DNA from 2 places in the Pseudomonas sp. GW821-FHT05H12 genome. Region 2 is predicted to be linked to the other one. Evidence: predicted binding sites of a transcription regulator. Region 2 holds the regulator's gene; the other holds the start of a gene.
What was found. Region 2 encodes sigma-54, which starts transcription at its own class of promoters, with help from an activator protein. Its sites were predicted from a motif close to ANTGGCATNNANNTTGCTNT; they were not measured.
Positions count from the first base shown of each region.

Region 1: glnA (glutamate--ammonia ligase) is a predicted target of sigma-54. The motif match lies at 2,701-2,720, and genes of this name have one in related genera.

Region 1 covers NZ_JBWKRS010000002.1:278,148-285,871, forward strand. The annotation lists gene glnL (nitrogen regulation protein NR(II)) at 1-165, opposite strand, end outside; gene AC07SU_RS02985 (chorismate mutase) at 537-1,073, opposite strand; gene glnA (glutamate--ammonia ligase) at 1,194-2,600, opposite strand; gene thiI (tRNA uracil 4-sulfurtransferase ThiI) at 2,935-4,389, shown strand; gene typA (translational GTPase TypA) at 4,529-6,349, shown strand; gene AC07SU_RS03005 (YkgJ family cysteine cluster protein) at 6,536-6,970, opposite strand; gene AC07SU_RS03010 (glycogen/starch/alpha-glucan phosphorylase) at 7,206-7,724, shown strand, end outside.
Region 2 covers NZ_JBWKRS010000005.1:230,628-238,351, reverse strand. The annotation lists gene mlaE (lipid asymmetry maintenance ABC transporter permease subunit MlaE) at 1-134, opposite strand, end outside; gene AC07SU_RS06835 (ATP-binding cassette domain-containing protein) at 134-943, opposite strand; gene AC07SU_RS06830 (KpsF/GutQ family sugar-phosphate isomerase) at 1,254-2,228, shown strand; gene AC07SU_RS06825 (KdsC family phosphatase) at 2,229-2,753, shown strand; gene lptC (LPS export ABC transporter periplasmic protein LptC) at 2,762-3,334, shown strand; gene lptA (lipopolysaccharide transport periplasmic protein LptA) at 3,321-3,854, shown strand; gene lptB (LPS export ABC transporter ATP-binding protein) at 3,854-4,579, shown strand; gene AC07SU_RS06805 (RNA polymerase factor sigma-54) at 4,764-6,257, shown strand; gene hpf (ribosome hibernation-promoting factor, HPF/YfiA family) at 6,333-6,638, shown strand; gene ptsN (PTS IIA-like nitrogen regulatory protein PtsN) at 6,649-7,113, shown strand; gene rapZ (RNase adapter RapZ) at 7,116-7,724, shown strand, end outside.

The DNA of each region.
Region 1 (7,724 bases), on a different contig from region 2:
GAACAATTCGCTGATGAACTGCCCATGGCTGCGCTGGCCGCTGATGGCCAGGAGCATCTCCGCCGCCGGGTTCATGTACTCAAGACGCAGGTCGTCATTGAGCAGGATGGTCGCGGTGGTCAGGTTGTCGAGTAGCAAACGGTGCAGTGCATCGCTGATGGTCATCAGGACCTCTTTTGGAGCAAGGCGCGGGCTTCGGGCACACGCTGATACAAGGAAAATGCAAAAACCAAACCAAGGCTCCGAAAAGAAGCGCGAAACCCCTGAAATGGGGGTTTTAGGCGCGAAACTGTGGCGTTCTGCCAGCTTGCTCGGGAAGTTTCGAACCAAAATGGGCTGAGTCCATGGGAAGGGTGCAGCCTATTGCACCAATATAGTGCGGTTTTGTGAAGGTTGTTCAGGAAGTGAAGGTTGGCGATGAGTTGACCGCGAGACTGGGTAAGTGTGGGAGCTGGCTTGCCTGCGATAGCGGTCTTGAATGTACCGACGCTATCGCAGGCAAGCCAGCTCCCACATTTTGATGGGGTTTGCAGGTTCTAGCCTTTGTGGATGCACAGCTCGGCAGTGGCGCGGATCATCGCCAGTTGTTGCATCGGCTCGTTCAGCGGCTCGTGGACGGCCTGTGCCAACCACTGCGGGCACTGAGGGTCGGTGCGTTGCGGGGTGAAGTCCGCCAGTTGCTGGAGCAGGCGTTTCTGCAATTCGTCGAGGCGGGGGCGAATCTGCTTCACCAGGTCCGGGCGTGGGTCGTCGGGCGCCTTGCCCTGGAACTGCCAGTCGGACAGCAGGGTGTATTGCACCAGTTTGTTGGCCTCGATCTGCGCCGAAAAGAATTGCTCGGCAGCAGCAGGGCTCAGTTTGTAGCCGGGCGCTTGGGCGGCAACGCTGGCGATCACCTCTTGTTCGCGCGTCTTGTCCTCCACAGGCTTGTGGCTGTCCCATTTGCTCAGGGCGACCTGTTCGGCGATCTGCAGGCGTTCGGCGATGCTGTTGAGCAGGGGTTCCAGCGTAGGCGGCGCAGCCTGGGCACTGGCGCTCGCGAATAACAGGGCAACTAAGAGTCGACGTTTCAACGGTGATCTCCTGATGGGAGGGCGTCAGCCCTCTTTTATAGTGTTCAAAAAGCCTGGGCAAAAAAAAGACCTCCCGAAGGAGGCCTTTCTTGTCACGCTACGTCAAGTAGCGCTACTGGATTAGCAGCTGTAGTACAGCTCGTATTCCAGTGGGTGTACGAAGGTGCGTACTTTGATTTCTTCTTCGCTTTTCAGCTCGATGTAGGCATCGATGAAGTCGTCGCTGAATACGCCGCCTTTGGTCAGGAACGCACGGCCCTTGTCCAGCTCTTCCAGGGCTTCTTTCAGGCTGCCGCACACTTGTGGGATCTCTTTGGCCTCTTCAGGCGGCAGGTCGTACAAGTTTTTGTCGGCGGCATCGCCAGGGTGGATCTTGTTCTGGATACCGTCCAGGCCCGCCATTACCAGGGCAGCGAAGGCCAGGTATGGGTTGGCTGCTGGATCCGGGAAGCGGGCTTCGATACGGCGAGCGCGAGGGCTGGACACGTAAGGAATACGGATCGAGGCGGAACGGTTGCGAGCCGAGTAGGCCAACATTACCGGCGCTTCGAAACCTGGGACCAGACGCTTGTAGGAGTTGGTCGACGGGTTGGTGAAGCCGTTCAGGGCCTTACCGTGCTTGATGATACCGCCGATGAAGTACAGGGCGGTGTCGGACAGGCCGGCATAACCTTCGCCAGCGAAGGTGTTCTTGCCTTCTTTGGCGATGGACAGGTGAACGTGCATACCCGAACCGTTATCGCCGTACAGAGGCTTAGGCATGAAGGTAGCGGTACGGCCGTAGGCATCAGCCACGTTGTGTACGCAGTACTTCAGGGTCTGAACTTCGTCAGCCTTGGCAACCAGGGTGTTGAACTTCACGCCGATTTCGTTCTGGCCGGCAGTCGCCACTTCGTGGTGGTGAACTTCGATGACCAGGCCCATTTCTTCCATGGCGTTGCACATGGAGGTACGGATTTCGTGGTCGTGGTCGAACGGCGGAACTGGGAAGTAGCCACCTTTGATACCTGGACGGTGGCCTTTGTTGCCGCCTTCCACGTCCTGGTCGGACATCCACGAACCTTGCTCGGAGAAGATCTTGAACATGGAACCGGAGATGTCGGACTTGAACTTGACCGAATCAAAGATGAAGAATTCTGGCTCTGGGCCTACGAATACGGTGTCGCCAATACCGGTCGACTTCAGGTATTCCTCGGCACGCTTGGCGATCGCACGTGGGTCGCGGTCGTAGCCTTGCATGGTCGAAGGCTCGATCACGTCGCAGACGATGATCAGGGTTGGGTCTTCGGTGAACGGGTCGAGAACGGCAGTGCTGTCGTCCGGCATCAGGATCATGTCGGAAGCTTCAATGCCTTTCCAGCCAGCGATGGAGGAACCGTCGAACATTTTGCCTTCTTCGAAGAAAGCATCATCCAGCGCGTCGCGAGCCGGCATGGTCACGTGGTGCTGAGTACCTTTGGTGTCCGTGAAGCGCAGATCAATCCATTTAACGTCATGATCTTTGATGAGTTGAACCGACTTCGACATGGTGTCCTCCGGGTGGCTTCGGGCTGGGGTAGTGGAGTTAGCCCTTAGAATGTGGGTGATGCCGGCGCGGATACTCCGCCAAGGCAACCTGCCTCACAAGAGAGCAAATTGCATGCCAGTGCGCCAACATGGCCTTTTTGCCTCAAAATGGCCCCTATAACGGTGCAATCCGCTGAAACGGAAAAAATAACGCACTGCAATGTAGCGTTAATTCTCGTAAATGACCCGTTTTGGTGCGCGAAGCGTGTTGTGCATATTAACTGGTTAAACCTTGAGCGATTTCCGCTATAATCCGCGCCCCCCTTTTTCAGCAGGCCCGGCGCGCGCTGTTTCCATGAAATTAATCGTTAAAGTCTTCCCCGAGATCACCATCAAGAGCCGACCGGTACGGACGCGTTTCATCCGTCAATTGGCCAAGAACATCCGTGCCGTGCTCCGAGACCTGGACCCGGCTGTGGTGGTGAACGGCGTGTGGGACAACCTCGAGCTGGAAACCCGCATCACCGACGCCAAAGCCTTGAAGGACATGACCGAGCGCCTGAGCTGCATGCCGGGCATCGCGCATTTCCTGCAGGTGGATGAGTACCCGCTGGGCGACTTCGACGACATCACCGAGAAGTGCAAGCAGCACTACGGCGATTCGCTGACCGGCAAGATCTTTTCGGTGCGCTGCAAGCGTGCCGGCAAGCACCCGTTCAGCTCCATGGACGTCGAGAAATACGTCGGCAGCAAGCTGCGTCGCGAGTGCGGCGCGGCAGGAATCTCGCTGAAAACACCGGAAATCGAAGTCCGTATCGAAATTCGCGACCAACGGTTGTTTGTGATCCACAGCCAGCACAACAGCATCGGCGGCTACCCGCTGGGCGCCCTGGAACAGACCCTGGTCCTCATGTCCGGCGGTTTCGATTCCACGGTGGCGGCCTACCAGATCATGCGCCGTGGCCTGATGAGCCACTTCTGCTTCTTTAATCTGGGCGGGCGTGCACACGAATTGGGCGTGATGGAAGTTGCGCACTTTATCTGGAAGAAATACGGCAGCTCCCAACGCGTGCTATTTGTGAGCGTACCGTTCGAGGAAGTGCTGGGAGAAATTCTCGGTAAAGTCGATAACGGTCATATGGGCGTAGTATTGAAGCGTATGATGTTGCGCGCGGCGTCGAGCATTGCCGACCGCCTGCACATTGATGCGCTGGTGACCGGTGAAGCGATCTCCCAGGTGTCCAGCCAGACGCTGCCCAACCTGTCGATCATCGATTGCGTCACCGAGAAGCTGGTATTGCGCCCGCTGATCGCCAGCCACAAGCAGGACATCATCGACCTGGCAGAAGAAATCGGCACCGCCGACTTTGCCAAGCACATGCCTGAGTACTGCGGGGTCATTTCGGTGAACCCCAAGACCCATGCCAAGCGTTACCGTGTGGAGCATGAAGAGAAAGAATTCGACATGGCGATCCTGGAGCGTGCGCTCGAGAACGCCAAGCTGGTCCCGATCGATCGCGTGATCGACGAGTTGGGCCAGGATGTGAAGATCGAAGAAGTCAGCGAAGCCCTGGCCGGCCAGATCGTCATCGACATCCGTCACCCGGATGCCGCTGAAGATGAGCCACTGGAAATCGCTGGCATCGACGTGCAAACGCTGCCGTTCTACGCACTGAACGCGCGTTTCAAGGAACTGGATAACAGCCGTCAGTACCTGCTGTATTGCGACAAAGGCGTGATGAGTCGCCTGCATGCCCACCATTTGCTCAGTGAGGGGCATGCCAATGTGCGCGTTTATCGACCGAGCTAAGAGCCCGGGGCTGTTTGCCTGTGGCCTGCGTCACCGGCCCCCCGACTCTGCCGTCAAGCTGTAACGGCAAGGCCTGACTCTACTGTTAATCGCTGCCACGACCTGTCAGCACACCGAATCCTCTGATCGAGATACACAAGTGATCGAAAATCTACGTAACATCGCCATCATTGCTCACGTTGACCATGGTAAAACCACCCTGGTAGACAAACTCCTGCGTCAATCCGGCACCCTGGAGCGCAACGAGCTCAACGACGAGCGCGTGATGGACTCCAACGACCAGGAAAAAGAGCGCGGTATTACCATCCTGGCAAAAAACACCGCCATCAACTGGAACGGCTACCACATCAACATCGTGGACACCCCGGGCCACGCCGACTTCGGCGGCGAAGTAGAACGCGTAATGTCGATGGTTGACTCCGTTCTGCTGCTGGTTGATGCCCAGGACGGCCCTATGCCGCAAACCCGTTTTGTGACCAAGAAGGCGTTCGAAGCCGGCCTGCGTCCGATCGTGTGCATCAACAAGGTTGACCGTCCAGGCGCGCGTCCGGACTGGGTTCTGGACCAGATCTTCGACCTGTTCGACAACCTGGGTGCCACCGAAGAACAGCTGGACTTCAAAGTCGTCTACGCCTCGGCCCTGAACGGTATTGCCGGTCTGGACCACACCGACATGGCTGAAGACATGACCCCGCTGTACCAGTCGATCGTCGACAACGTACCAGCACCGGCTGTTGACCGTGACGGCGCGTTCCAGATGCAGATCTCCGCTCTGGACTACAACAGCTTCCTGGGTGTTATCGGCGTTGGCCGTATCGCTCGTGGTCGCGTCAAGCCGAACACCCCGGTTGTCGCTATCGGCGCCGACGGCAAGAAGCGCAACGGTCGTATCCTGAAGCTGATGGGTCACCACGGTCTGCACCGTGTAGACGTTGAAGAAGCCGCTGCCGGCGACATCGTGTGCATCAGCGGTATGGACTCGCTGTTCATCTCCGACACCCTGTGCCACCCGGACACCGTCGAGGCGATGAAGCCTCTGACCGTTGACGAGCCAACCGTTTCCATGACCTTCCAGGTAAACGACTCGCCTTTCTGCGGTAAAGAAGGCAAGTTCGTGACCTCCCGTAACATCAAGGAGCGTCTGGACAAAGAGCTGCTGTACAACGTTGCTCTGCGCGTTGAAGAAGGCGACTCGGCTGACAAGTTCAAGGTTTCCGGCCGTGGTGAGCTGCACCTCTCGGTACTGATCGAAACCATGCGTCGCGAAGGCTTCGAAATGGGCGTTGGTCGTCCGGAAGTGATCATCCGTCAGGTTGACGGCGTGAAGCAGGAACCGTTCGAAAACGTCACCATCGACACCCCGGAAGAATCCCAGGGCAAGGTGATGGAAGAAATGGGTCTGCGTAAAGGCGACCTGACCAACATGGTGCCGGATGGCAAAGGCCGTGTACGTCTGGAATACAACATCCCTGCTCGTGGTCTGATCGGTTTCCGTAACCAGTTCCTGACCCTGACCAACGGTGCTGGCATCCTGACCTCGATCTTCGATCGCTACGACACCATGAAGTCCGGCGACATGTCCGGCCGTCAGAACGGTGTTCTGGTATCGGTAGAAACCGGCAAGGCACTGACCTACTCCCTGGAAACCCTCCAGGCGCGTGGCAAGCTGTTCGTTGAACACGGTCAAGAGATCTACAACGGTCAGATCGTTGGTCTGAACAGCCGTGACAACGACATGGGCGTCAACCCAACCAAAGGCAAGAAGCTCGACAACATGCGTGCTTCGGGTAAAGACGAAACCATCGCCCTGGTTCCACCTGTTCGCTTCACCCTGGAACAGGCTCTGGAATTCATCCAGGACGACGAGCTGTGCGAAGTGACACCTAAGTCGATCCGCCTGCGTAAGAAGATCCTGGACGAAGGCGAGCGTACCCGCGCTGCCAAGAAAGCCAAGAACTGAGTTAACTCAGGCTGAATGAAAAACGCCCCCGGTCGAAAGGCCGGGGGCGTTTTTTTATGCCTGTGATGAGTGTGTTGTTTGTACCGGCCTCATCGCGGGCAAGCCCGCTCCCACAGGGGAATGCATTCCAAGTGTGGGAGCTGGCTTGCCTGCGATGGGGGCCGCACAGTCGCCAAAGACGTTGGATCAGAATTTATCGAGTGTGCGCAAATTGGTCTCGCGCACCACTTCTTTCGGCTTGTACGCGCAATACCCCGGGCGTGGCCCGATTTTCGGGTGGTTGCGGCACGTGTCCGGGCGCTTGTCATAAATAGTGCAGAAGCGCGTCTTACGATCCAGGTACAGGCAATCGTTGTTGCTCATGCGCTGCAGGGTAAAGATCTCGGACTTGGAATTGAAACGCTCGACGATGCCTTCCTTCTGCAAACGCTTGGCGATGTTCTTCGGCGGGTCGCCACGCTCGAACTCATCGACGATGCCAATGCGGATCAGGTCTTTGATCTTCACTTCCACCGGCAGCGTGCAGCAGCTGGACACGCAGCCCCCACACATGTGGGCGGAGTATTTCTGCCAAGTCTCGAGACGGTCGAGTTCCGCGGCGGCGATCAGTTGAGGCTTCATCAGGGTTCCAAGGTGGGGCGTTATCCGGGCGCGCGATCATACCGGGATTGGTGGTTTTTTGAACAATATTTTGCGGATTTCCGCTGCAAGGCGGCGCGAACGGTGATCGGGCACGAGCCCTGCATCTAAAACCCCAAAGGTAAATGCGTTAAAAAAGTGCCGAACCAGAGCGTCTACCGTCTGTCAGACCGACTAGGCTCTAGCCACTCCTTCTATCTCGCCCGAGGTCGCACCGATGTCTCAGGAACCGCTTGCACGAGAAGCAGAGGTAGCCGCATTTCGCGATGCCGTCTTGACCAAACTCACCTACGCGGTGGGCAAGGACCCGGATCACGCCTTCGACCACGACTGGTTCGAAGCCATTGCCCTGGCCGCGCGCGACCAGATGGTCGACCACTGGATGAACCACACGCGGCATATCTACCGTAAAGGGCAGAAGCGGGTTTATTACCTTTCCCTGGAATTTCTTATCGGCCGCCTGCTCTATGACAGCCTGAGCAACCTGGGTGTGCTGGAAATCGCGCGCGACGCCCTGTCCGAGCTGGGCGTGGACCTGGAGCGCATCCGCTTGCTGGAGCCCGACGCGGCGCTTGGCAACGGTGGCCTTGGCCGCCTGGCGGCGTGCTTCATGGAAAGCATGTCGACCCTGGGCATTGCCGGCCACGGCTATGGCATTCGCTATGAGCATGGTTTGTTCCGCCAGGCGATTGTCGATGGCTGGCAACAGGAGCAGACCGAGCGCTGGCTGGATTTC
Region 2 (7,724 bases):
AAACCGCCGCCGATACCACCACGGCCGAGCAACGCATGAAACAGGAAGAGGGTAGAACGACCCAGCACCTCGACAATGTCGATGCCCGAGCGGCCGAAAAGGCGAACCTTCTCGATGAGAGATGTCTTGCGCATCAGCGCTTCCCCAGAAGATCTGAGCGGTAGTCCGCTGCCGGAAAATGAAAAGGCACCGGGCCATCGGGATCGCCGGTCATGAATTGGCGGATGCGCGGGTTATCGGCATTCATGAGTTCTTCTGGCGTGCCCTGCCCCAGCACCTGCCCATCACCGACGACATAGAGGTAGTCGGCGATGCTCGCAGTTTCGGCCAGGTCGTGGGAAACCACGATGCTGGTGATGCCGAGCGCGTCGTTGAGCAGGCGGATCAGACGCACCAACACGCCCATGGCGATCGGGTCCTGGCCCACGAAAGGTTCGTCGTACATGAGGATCTGCGGATCCAGCGCGATGGCACGCGCCAGCGCGACACGGCGCTTCATGCCACCGGACAGCTCGTCAGGCATCAGGTCGATGGCACCGCGAAGGCCCACGGCCTGCAGTTTCAGCAACACAATGTCACGAATCATTTCATCGGACAGCTGGGTATGCACCCGCAGCGGGAAGGCCACGTTTTCGAAAACATCGAGGTCGGTAAACAACGCACCGCTCTGGAACAGCACACCCATGTGCTTGCGCGCGTCGAACAGGTCGCTGCGCGAGAGCGTCGGCAGGTTCTGTCCATTGACCCACACTTCGCCAGCAGTGGGCCGCAATTGCATGCCCATCAGACGCAACAGGGTGGTCTTGCCACAGCCTGAAGGCCCCATGATGCCCGTGACCTTGCCGCGGGGAATGCGAATATCGACGTTATTGAAGATGCTGCGCGTCCCGCGCTTGAAGGTAAGTCCCTTCAGCTCGACCGCGTAGGCGTTATCGGCACTCATCTAAACTCCTTGGGATGCAGCCTCTCACTCAGACACCATGTGTGCGACATTCGTTTGCAACGGATGTGCAATAGGTAGCCACATGGGTTGGGTGAACCGAACTGGCGGCGAACTATATCACTGCTGGTACAGCGCCCCCAAGGCCGGAACTGCGCTTGTTCAGATTGGCGACAGGGAAAAACATTGCCGACTGTGTTACCGGGAGCGGAATCTCTGACGCCTTGTGAATAAAGCCTGACGAACTTGCGTGAGGGAATTGATCATTACCGCTATAATCGCCGACTTTTCGTCAGGCTATACGATTTCAGACATGAGCCAATCCAGCGACCTTATTCAATCCGCACAACGCACCATCCGCCTCGAGCTCGAAGCCGTAGAGGGCTTGCTGGCCCATATCGACGCGGATTTCGTACGCGCTTGCGAGATGATTCTGGCCAGCAAAGGCCGCGTTGTCGTGGTCGGCATGGGTAAATCCGGGCACATCGGCAACAAGATCGCCGCCACCCTGGCAAGCACCGGGACTACCTCGTTTTTCGTGCACCCGGCAGAAGCCAGCCACGGCGACATGGGCATGATCACCAAGGATGACATCATCCTGGCACTGTCCAACTCCGGCACCACCAACGAAATCGTGACCCTGCTGCCACTGATCAAGCGCCTGGGCATCAAGATGATCAGCATTACCGGTAACCCGGAGTCGACGCTGGCCAAGGCCGCCGAAGTGAACCTCAATGTTCACGTGGCCCACGAAGCCTGCCCGTTGAACCTGGCGCCGACCTCCTCGACCACGGCCGCACTGGTCATGGGCGACGCATTGGCCGTTGCCCTGCTGGAAGCCCGCGGCTTTACCGCTGAAGACTTCGCCTTTTCCCACCCGGGCGGCGCCCTGGGCCGTCGTCTGCTGCTGAAAGTGGAAAATGTCATGCATGCGGGCGATGAATTGCCCCACGTCCAGCGCGGCACGCTACTGAAGGACGCGCTGATGGAAATGACCCGCAAGGGCCTGGGCATGACCGTCATCCTGGAAGCCGATGGCCGCTTGGCCGGGGTATTCACCGACGGCGACCTGCGCCGCACCCTGGATCGCACCATTGATATCCACACCGCAACCATTGATGCCGTCATGACCCCTCACGGCAAGACCGCGCGCCCGGAAATGCTGGCGGCTGAAGCCTTGAAGATCATGGAAGACCACAAGATCGGCGCGCTGGTGGTGGTCAATGACGATGACCGCCCTATCGGCGCCCTGAACATGCACGACTTGTTGCGTGCGGGAGTGATGTAAATGACTGGCGACCTGTTGCAACGCGGTAAAAACATCAAGCTGGCGATCTTCGACGTTGACGGCGTGCTGACCGATGGCCGCCTTTACTTCCTCGAAGACGGCAGCGAATTCAAGACGTTCAACACGCTGGACGGCCAGGGCATCAAGATGCTGATGGCTTCGGGCGTACAAACAGCCATTATCAGCGGCCGCAAGACCCCGGTAGTGGAACGGCGCGCACAAAACCTGGGGATTCCTCACCTGTATCAAGGCCGTGAGGATAAACTGGTGGTTCTGGACGAGCTTCTTGGCCAACTCAACCTAAGCTATGAGCAGGTCGCCTACCTCGGTGACGACCTGCCTGACCTGCCGGTGATTCGCCGGGTAGGCTTGGGCATGGCTGTCGCCAACGCGGCGGCATTTGTTCGCGAACACGCCCATGGCATCACCACGGCCCGTGGCGGCGAAGGTGCCGCACGTGAGTTCTGCGAATTGATACTGCGTGCCCAGGGCAACTTTGAATCCGCCCACGCCGCCTACTTATAGAGCGTTTTATGCTGAGCAAAAAGATTCGCAACTTCCTGCTATTCGGGGTCATCGCCGCGCTATTCCTGGCGGTGGGCTACTGGAATATCAGCCCGGAGCGCTTCCTCGACAAGCCTGTCGCGCAGGTTGACGACGGCGCTATCGACTATTACGCCATCAATGCCAAAAGCGTGCAGTTCCTGCCAGATGGCAAGGTGCAGTACGAGATGACATCGGACAAGGTCGAGCACTTGAAGGCCACTGAAGTGACCCTGCTCACCAATCCGGACATGAACATCTACCGCGGCACCGAGTTTCCGTGGCACGTCACCAGCAAGCGTGGCGAGGTCAACCCGGACGGCACCCAGGTGGAACTGATCGACTCGGTGCGCGTTGCGCGCACCGACGACAAGAACCGCGACACCGTGATTACCAGCAGTCGCATGACCGTATTCCCGCAGAAGCAATATGCGCAGACCGAGCAAGACGTTAGAATCGACGGCGCTGGCGGTGTATCGACTGGCAAGGGAATGAAAGCGTATTTGAAAGAAAGCAGGATACACCTGCTATCGAACGTAAGAGGACAGTATGAGGCTCGTTAAAACTCTCCCTATTTTGCTCGGTCTGGGCGCAGCACTGGGAAGCGTGAGCGCCTGGGCTCTGCCGAACGATAGCCAGCAACCGATCCACATCCAGGCTGACGATGCGCAGCTGGATGACAAGCAAGGTGTCGCGACCTACACCGGTGGCGTGATCATTACCCAGGGGTCGATGAAAATCACCGGGAATACCGTGACACTGACCCGCACCAAGGCGGGCGACATCGACGTCGTGACGTCGGTGGGCAACCTGGCCTATTTCGAGCAGAAGCAGGCGCCTGCCGATACCGCTCCGATGAAGGGCTACGGCAAGACCATCCAGTATCACGCCCAGCAGAACCGCATTGTCCTGATTGACCAGGCCAAGGTTGTCAGCACCGACGGCAACACCACGGAAGGTGAAAAAATCACCTATGACACTGTGAAACAGGTCGCCAACGCCGGTCGCGCCAATGGCAACAAGGTCACCGCACCTCGTCCGCGTATCGACATGGTTATCCAGCCGAAGAAGAAGGCCGAGTAATGGCAACCCTGAAAGCCCAGCATCTGGCCAAGGCCTACAAAAGCCGTCAGGTCGTGCGCGACGTCAGCCTGTCGATCGACAGCGGCCAGATCGTCGGCCTGCTCGGCCCCAACGGTGCCGGCAAGACCACCTGTTTTTACATGATTGTCGGCCTGGTCCAGGCGGATCAGGGTCGCGTTCTGATCGACGACCTGGACGTCAGCCACCAGCCGATGCACGGTCGTGCTCGTGCCGGTATCGGCTATCTACCCCAGGAAGCGTCGATCTTCCGCAAATTGTCGGTTTCGGACAACATCATGGCGATCCTTGAGACCCGCAAGGAGCTCGACCGCGATGGCCGCCGCAAGGAACTGGAAAGCCTGCTGCAGGAATTCCACATCAACCATATCCGTGACAACCTGGGCATGAGCTTGTCCGGTGGTGAGCGTCGTCGCGTGGAAATTGCCCGCGCATTGGCCACCGCACCGAAGTTCATCCTGCTGGACGAACCCTTTGCTGGCGTCGACCCGATTTCGGTGGGCGACATCAAGCAGATCATCCACCACCTCAAGGCCAAGGGCATCGGTGTACTGATCACTGACCACAACGTTCGTGAAACCCTCGATATCTGTGAAACCGCTTATATCGTCAACGATGGCCAGCTGATCGCCGAAGGCGATTCCGCCACCATCCTGGCCAACGAACTGGTCAAGGAAGTGTACCTGGGTCACGAGTTCCGCCTGTAAACACCGTGGTGTCAGGCCGTTTGCCGAGACGCGCGGGAGTCAATAGAAACCTCCGGCTTTTTATTGTTACCGCGCTCTAGGCAAAGCCCCCGATATCAGGCATATAATTTGCTTATGTTTGGCGCTCACGCGCCCTGTCGTGGATGGCGCATTGCGCCGGCGAATAAGGTGTTAAGCCCCTGCCATGAAACCATCGCTAGTCCTGAGAATGGGCCAGCAGCTGACGATGACACCGCAGCTGCAACAGGCCATCCGCCTGCTCCAATTGTCCACACTGGACCTGCAACAGGAAATCCAGGAGGCCCTGGAGTCCAATCCGATGCTCGAACGCCAGGAAGAAGGCGACGACTTCGATAATGCAGACCCGCTGGCCGACAACATCGAGCAAAAACCCAATTCCGACGTGCAGGAACCCTCCTATCAGGAAACCGCCCCGACGGTGGACAACCTGGAGGACGGCGAATGGAACGAACGCATTCCCAACGAACTTCCCGTGGACACGGCCTGGGAAGACGTCTACCAGACCAGCGCCAGTAGCCTGCCGAGCAATGATGATGACGAGTGGGATTTCACCACCCGAACGTCCGCCGGCGAGAGCCTGCAGAGCCATCTGCTGTGGCAACTGAACCTGGCGCCGATGTCCGACACCGATCGCCTGATCGCCGTGACCCTGATCGACTGCATCAATAACCAGGGTTATCTAGACGAGACGCTTGAAGAGATTCTTGAAGCCTTCGATCCGGAACTGGACATTGAACTGGACGAAATCGAAGCCGTCCTGCACCGCATCCAGCAATTCGAGCCAGCAGGCATCGGCGCCCGCACCCTCAGCGAGTGCCTGCTGCTGCAACTGCGCCAGCTTCCAGCCAAGACGCCCTGGCTCGCCGAAGCCCAACGCCTGGTCAATGACTACATCGACCTGCTGGGCAGCCGCGACTATAGCCAGCTGATGCGTCGTATGAAGCTCAAGGAAGACGACCTGCGCCAGGTCATCGAGCTGGTGCAGAGCCTCAACCCGCGCCCAGGTTCGCAAATCGAGTCCAGCGAAGCCGAATACGTCGTCCCTGATGTGATTGTGCGCAAGGACAACGAGCGCTGGCTGGTGGAGCTCAACCAGGAATCGGTGCCACGCCTGCGCGTCAACCCGCAGTACGCCGGTTTTGTACGCCGCGCCGACACCAGCGCCGACAACACCTTCATGCGCAACCAGCTGCAGGAAGCACGCTGGTTCATCAAGAGCCTGCAAAGCCGCAACGAAACCCTGATGAAGGTTGCCACCCAGATCGTCGAGCACCAGCGCGGCTTCCTGGAATACGGTGACGAGGCGATGAAGCCCCTCGTGCTGCACGATATTGCAGAAGCGGTGGGCATGCATGAATCGACGATTTCCCGGGTGACCACGCAGAAATTCATGCATACCCCACGGGGTATTTATGAGCTGAAATACTTTTTCTCCAGCCACGTCAGCACCTCCGAAGGCGGTGAATGCTCGTCCACGGCGATTCGCGCGATCATCAAAAAACTGGTTGCCGCGGAAAATCAGAAAAAGCCATTGAGTGACAGTAAGATCGCTGGTTTACTGGAGGCACAAGGCATTCAGGTCGCCCGTCGAACCGTCGCCAAGTACCGCGAATCCCTTGGGATCGCGCCTTCCAGCGAGCGTAAGCGTTTGATGTGACGGGCGGGCCACAGCGTTCCAGTGGCAGGCACCCCGGCCTGCCGCTTTATGCACTGGCAACGAAGGAGAAGCTGTATGCAAGTCAACATCAGTGGACACCAGCTGGAAGTCACCAAACCCCTGCGTGAATACACCGAGAGCAAGCTGAACAAGCTGGCAGGGCATTTTGACAAGATCACCAACGTGCAGGTCATCATGGAGGTCGATAAGCTCAAGCAGAAAATCGAGGCCACCCTGCACGTACCGAATGCAAAGCTCGTCGCCAATGCGGAGCATGAAGACATGTACGCGGCGATCGACTCGCTCTACGACAAGCTGGACCGCCAACTCATAAAGCATAAGGAAAAGAATCTGCACCTGATGCAAGGTACAGGTCGTTAACTCTCCCCCCATGATCCGACTTGAAACCATCCTGACCCCCGGCCGTTCCCTCGTGAACGTGCCGGGCGGCAGTAAAAAGCGCGCCCTCGAACAAATTGCCAACCTGATCGGCCGCGAAGTGCCCGAGCTGGATACGCAAGCTGTGTATGAGGCGCTTATCGCCCGTGAAAAACTCGGTTCTACCGGTTTTGGCAACGGCATCGCCATTCCCCACTGCCGCCTGCAAGGCTGTGAATCCCCGGTGAGCGCCCTGCTCCACCTGGATGCCCCCATCGATTTCGACGCCATCGACGGCGCTCCGGTCGACCTGCTGTTTGTCCTGCTGGTCCCGCAAGCCGCCACCGATGCGCACCTGGAACTGCTTCGGCAGATCGCCAGCATGCTCGACCGCAAGGAAGTACGCGACAAACTGCGCAGCGCCAGCAGCAACGAGGCGCTCTATCAGGTTGTCCTGGATGAACAGAACGGGCAGTAATCATGCGTTTGATCATCGTCAGCGGCCGCTCCGGCTCGGGTAAAAGTACCGCCCTCAATGTTCTTGAGGACAACGGCTTCTATTGCATCGACAACCTGCCGGCCGGCCTGCTGCCGGAATTGGCGGAACGCGCGCTGATCCACACCGAACTGGCCCAGCCGCTGGTTGCCGTTTCGATCGATGCTCGCAACCTGCCCAGCCACCTTGAGCGCTTCCCACTATTGCTCGAAGAAGTGCGGGCCAAGCATATTCATTGTGATGTGCTGTACCTGGACGCCGACGAAGAGACCCTGCTCAAGCGTTTTTCCGAGACCCGCCGACGTCACCCCCTCAGCAGCCCCCATCGTTCCCTGGCAGAAGCCATCGAGGATGAAACCAAGCTGCTGGGCCCGATCATTGACCTTGCCGACCTCAAGATAAACACCACCAGCCTCAACCTGTACCAGCTGCGTGACGCACTCAAATTGCGCCTGCTCAACCAGCCTGAACCGGGTACTGCGTTTCTCGTGGAGTCGTTTGGCTTCAAGCGCGGCATGCCAGTAGACGCTGACCTGGTGTTCGACGTGCGCTGCCTGCCCAACCCCTACTGGAAGCCGGAACTGCGCGAACAG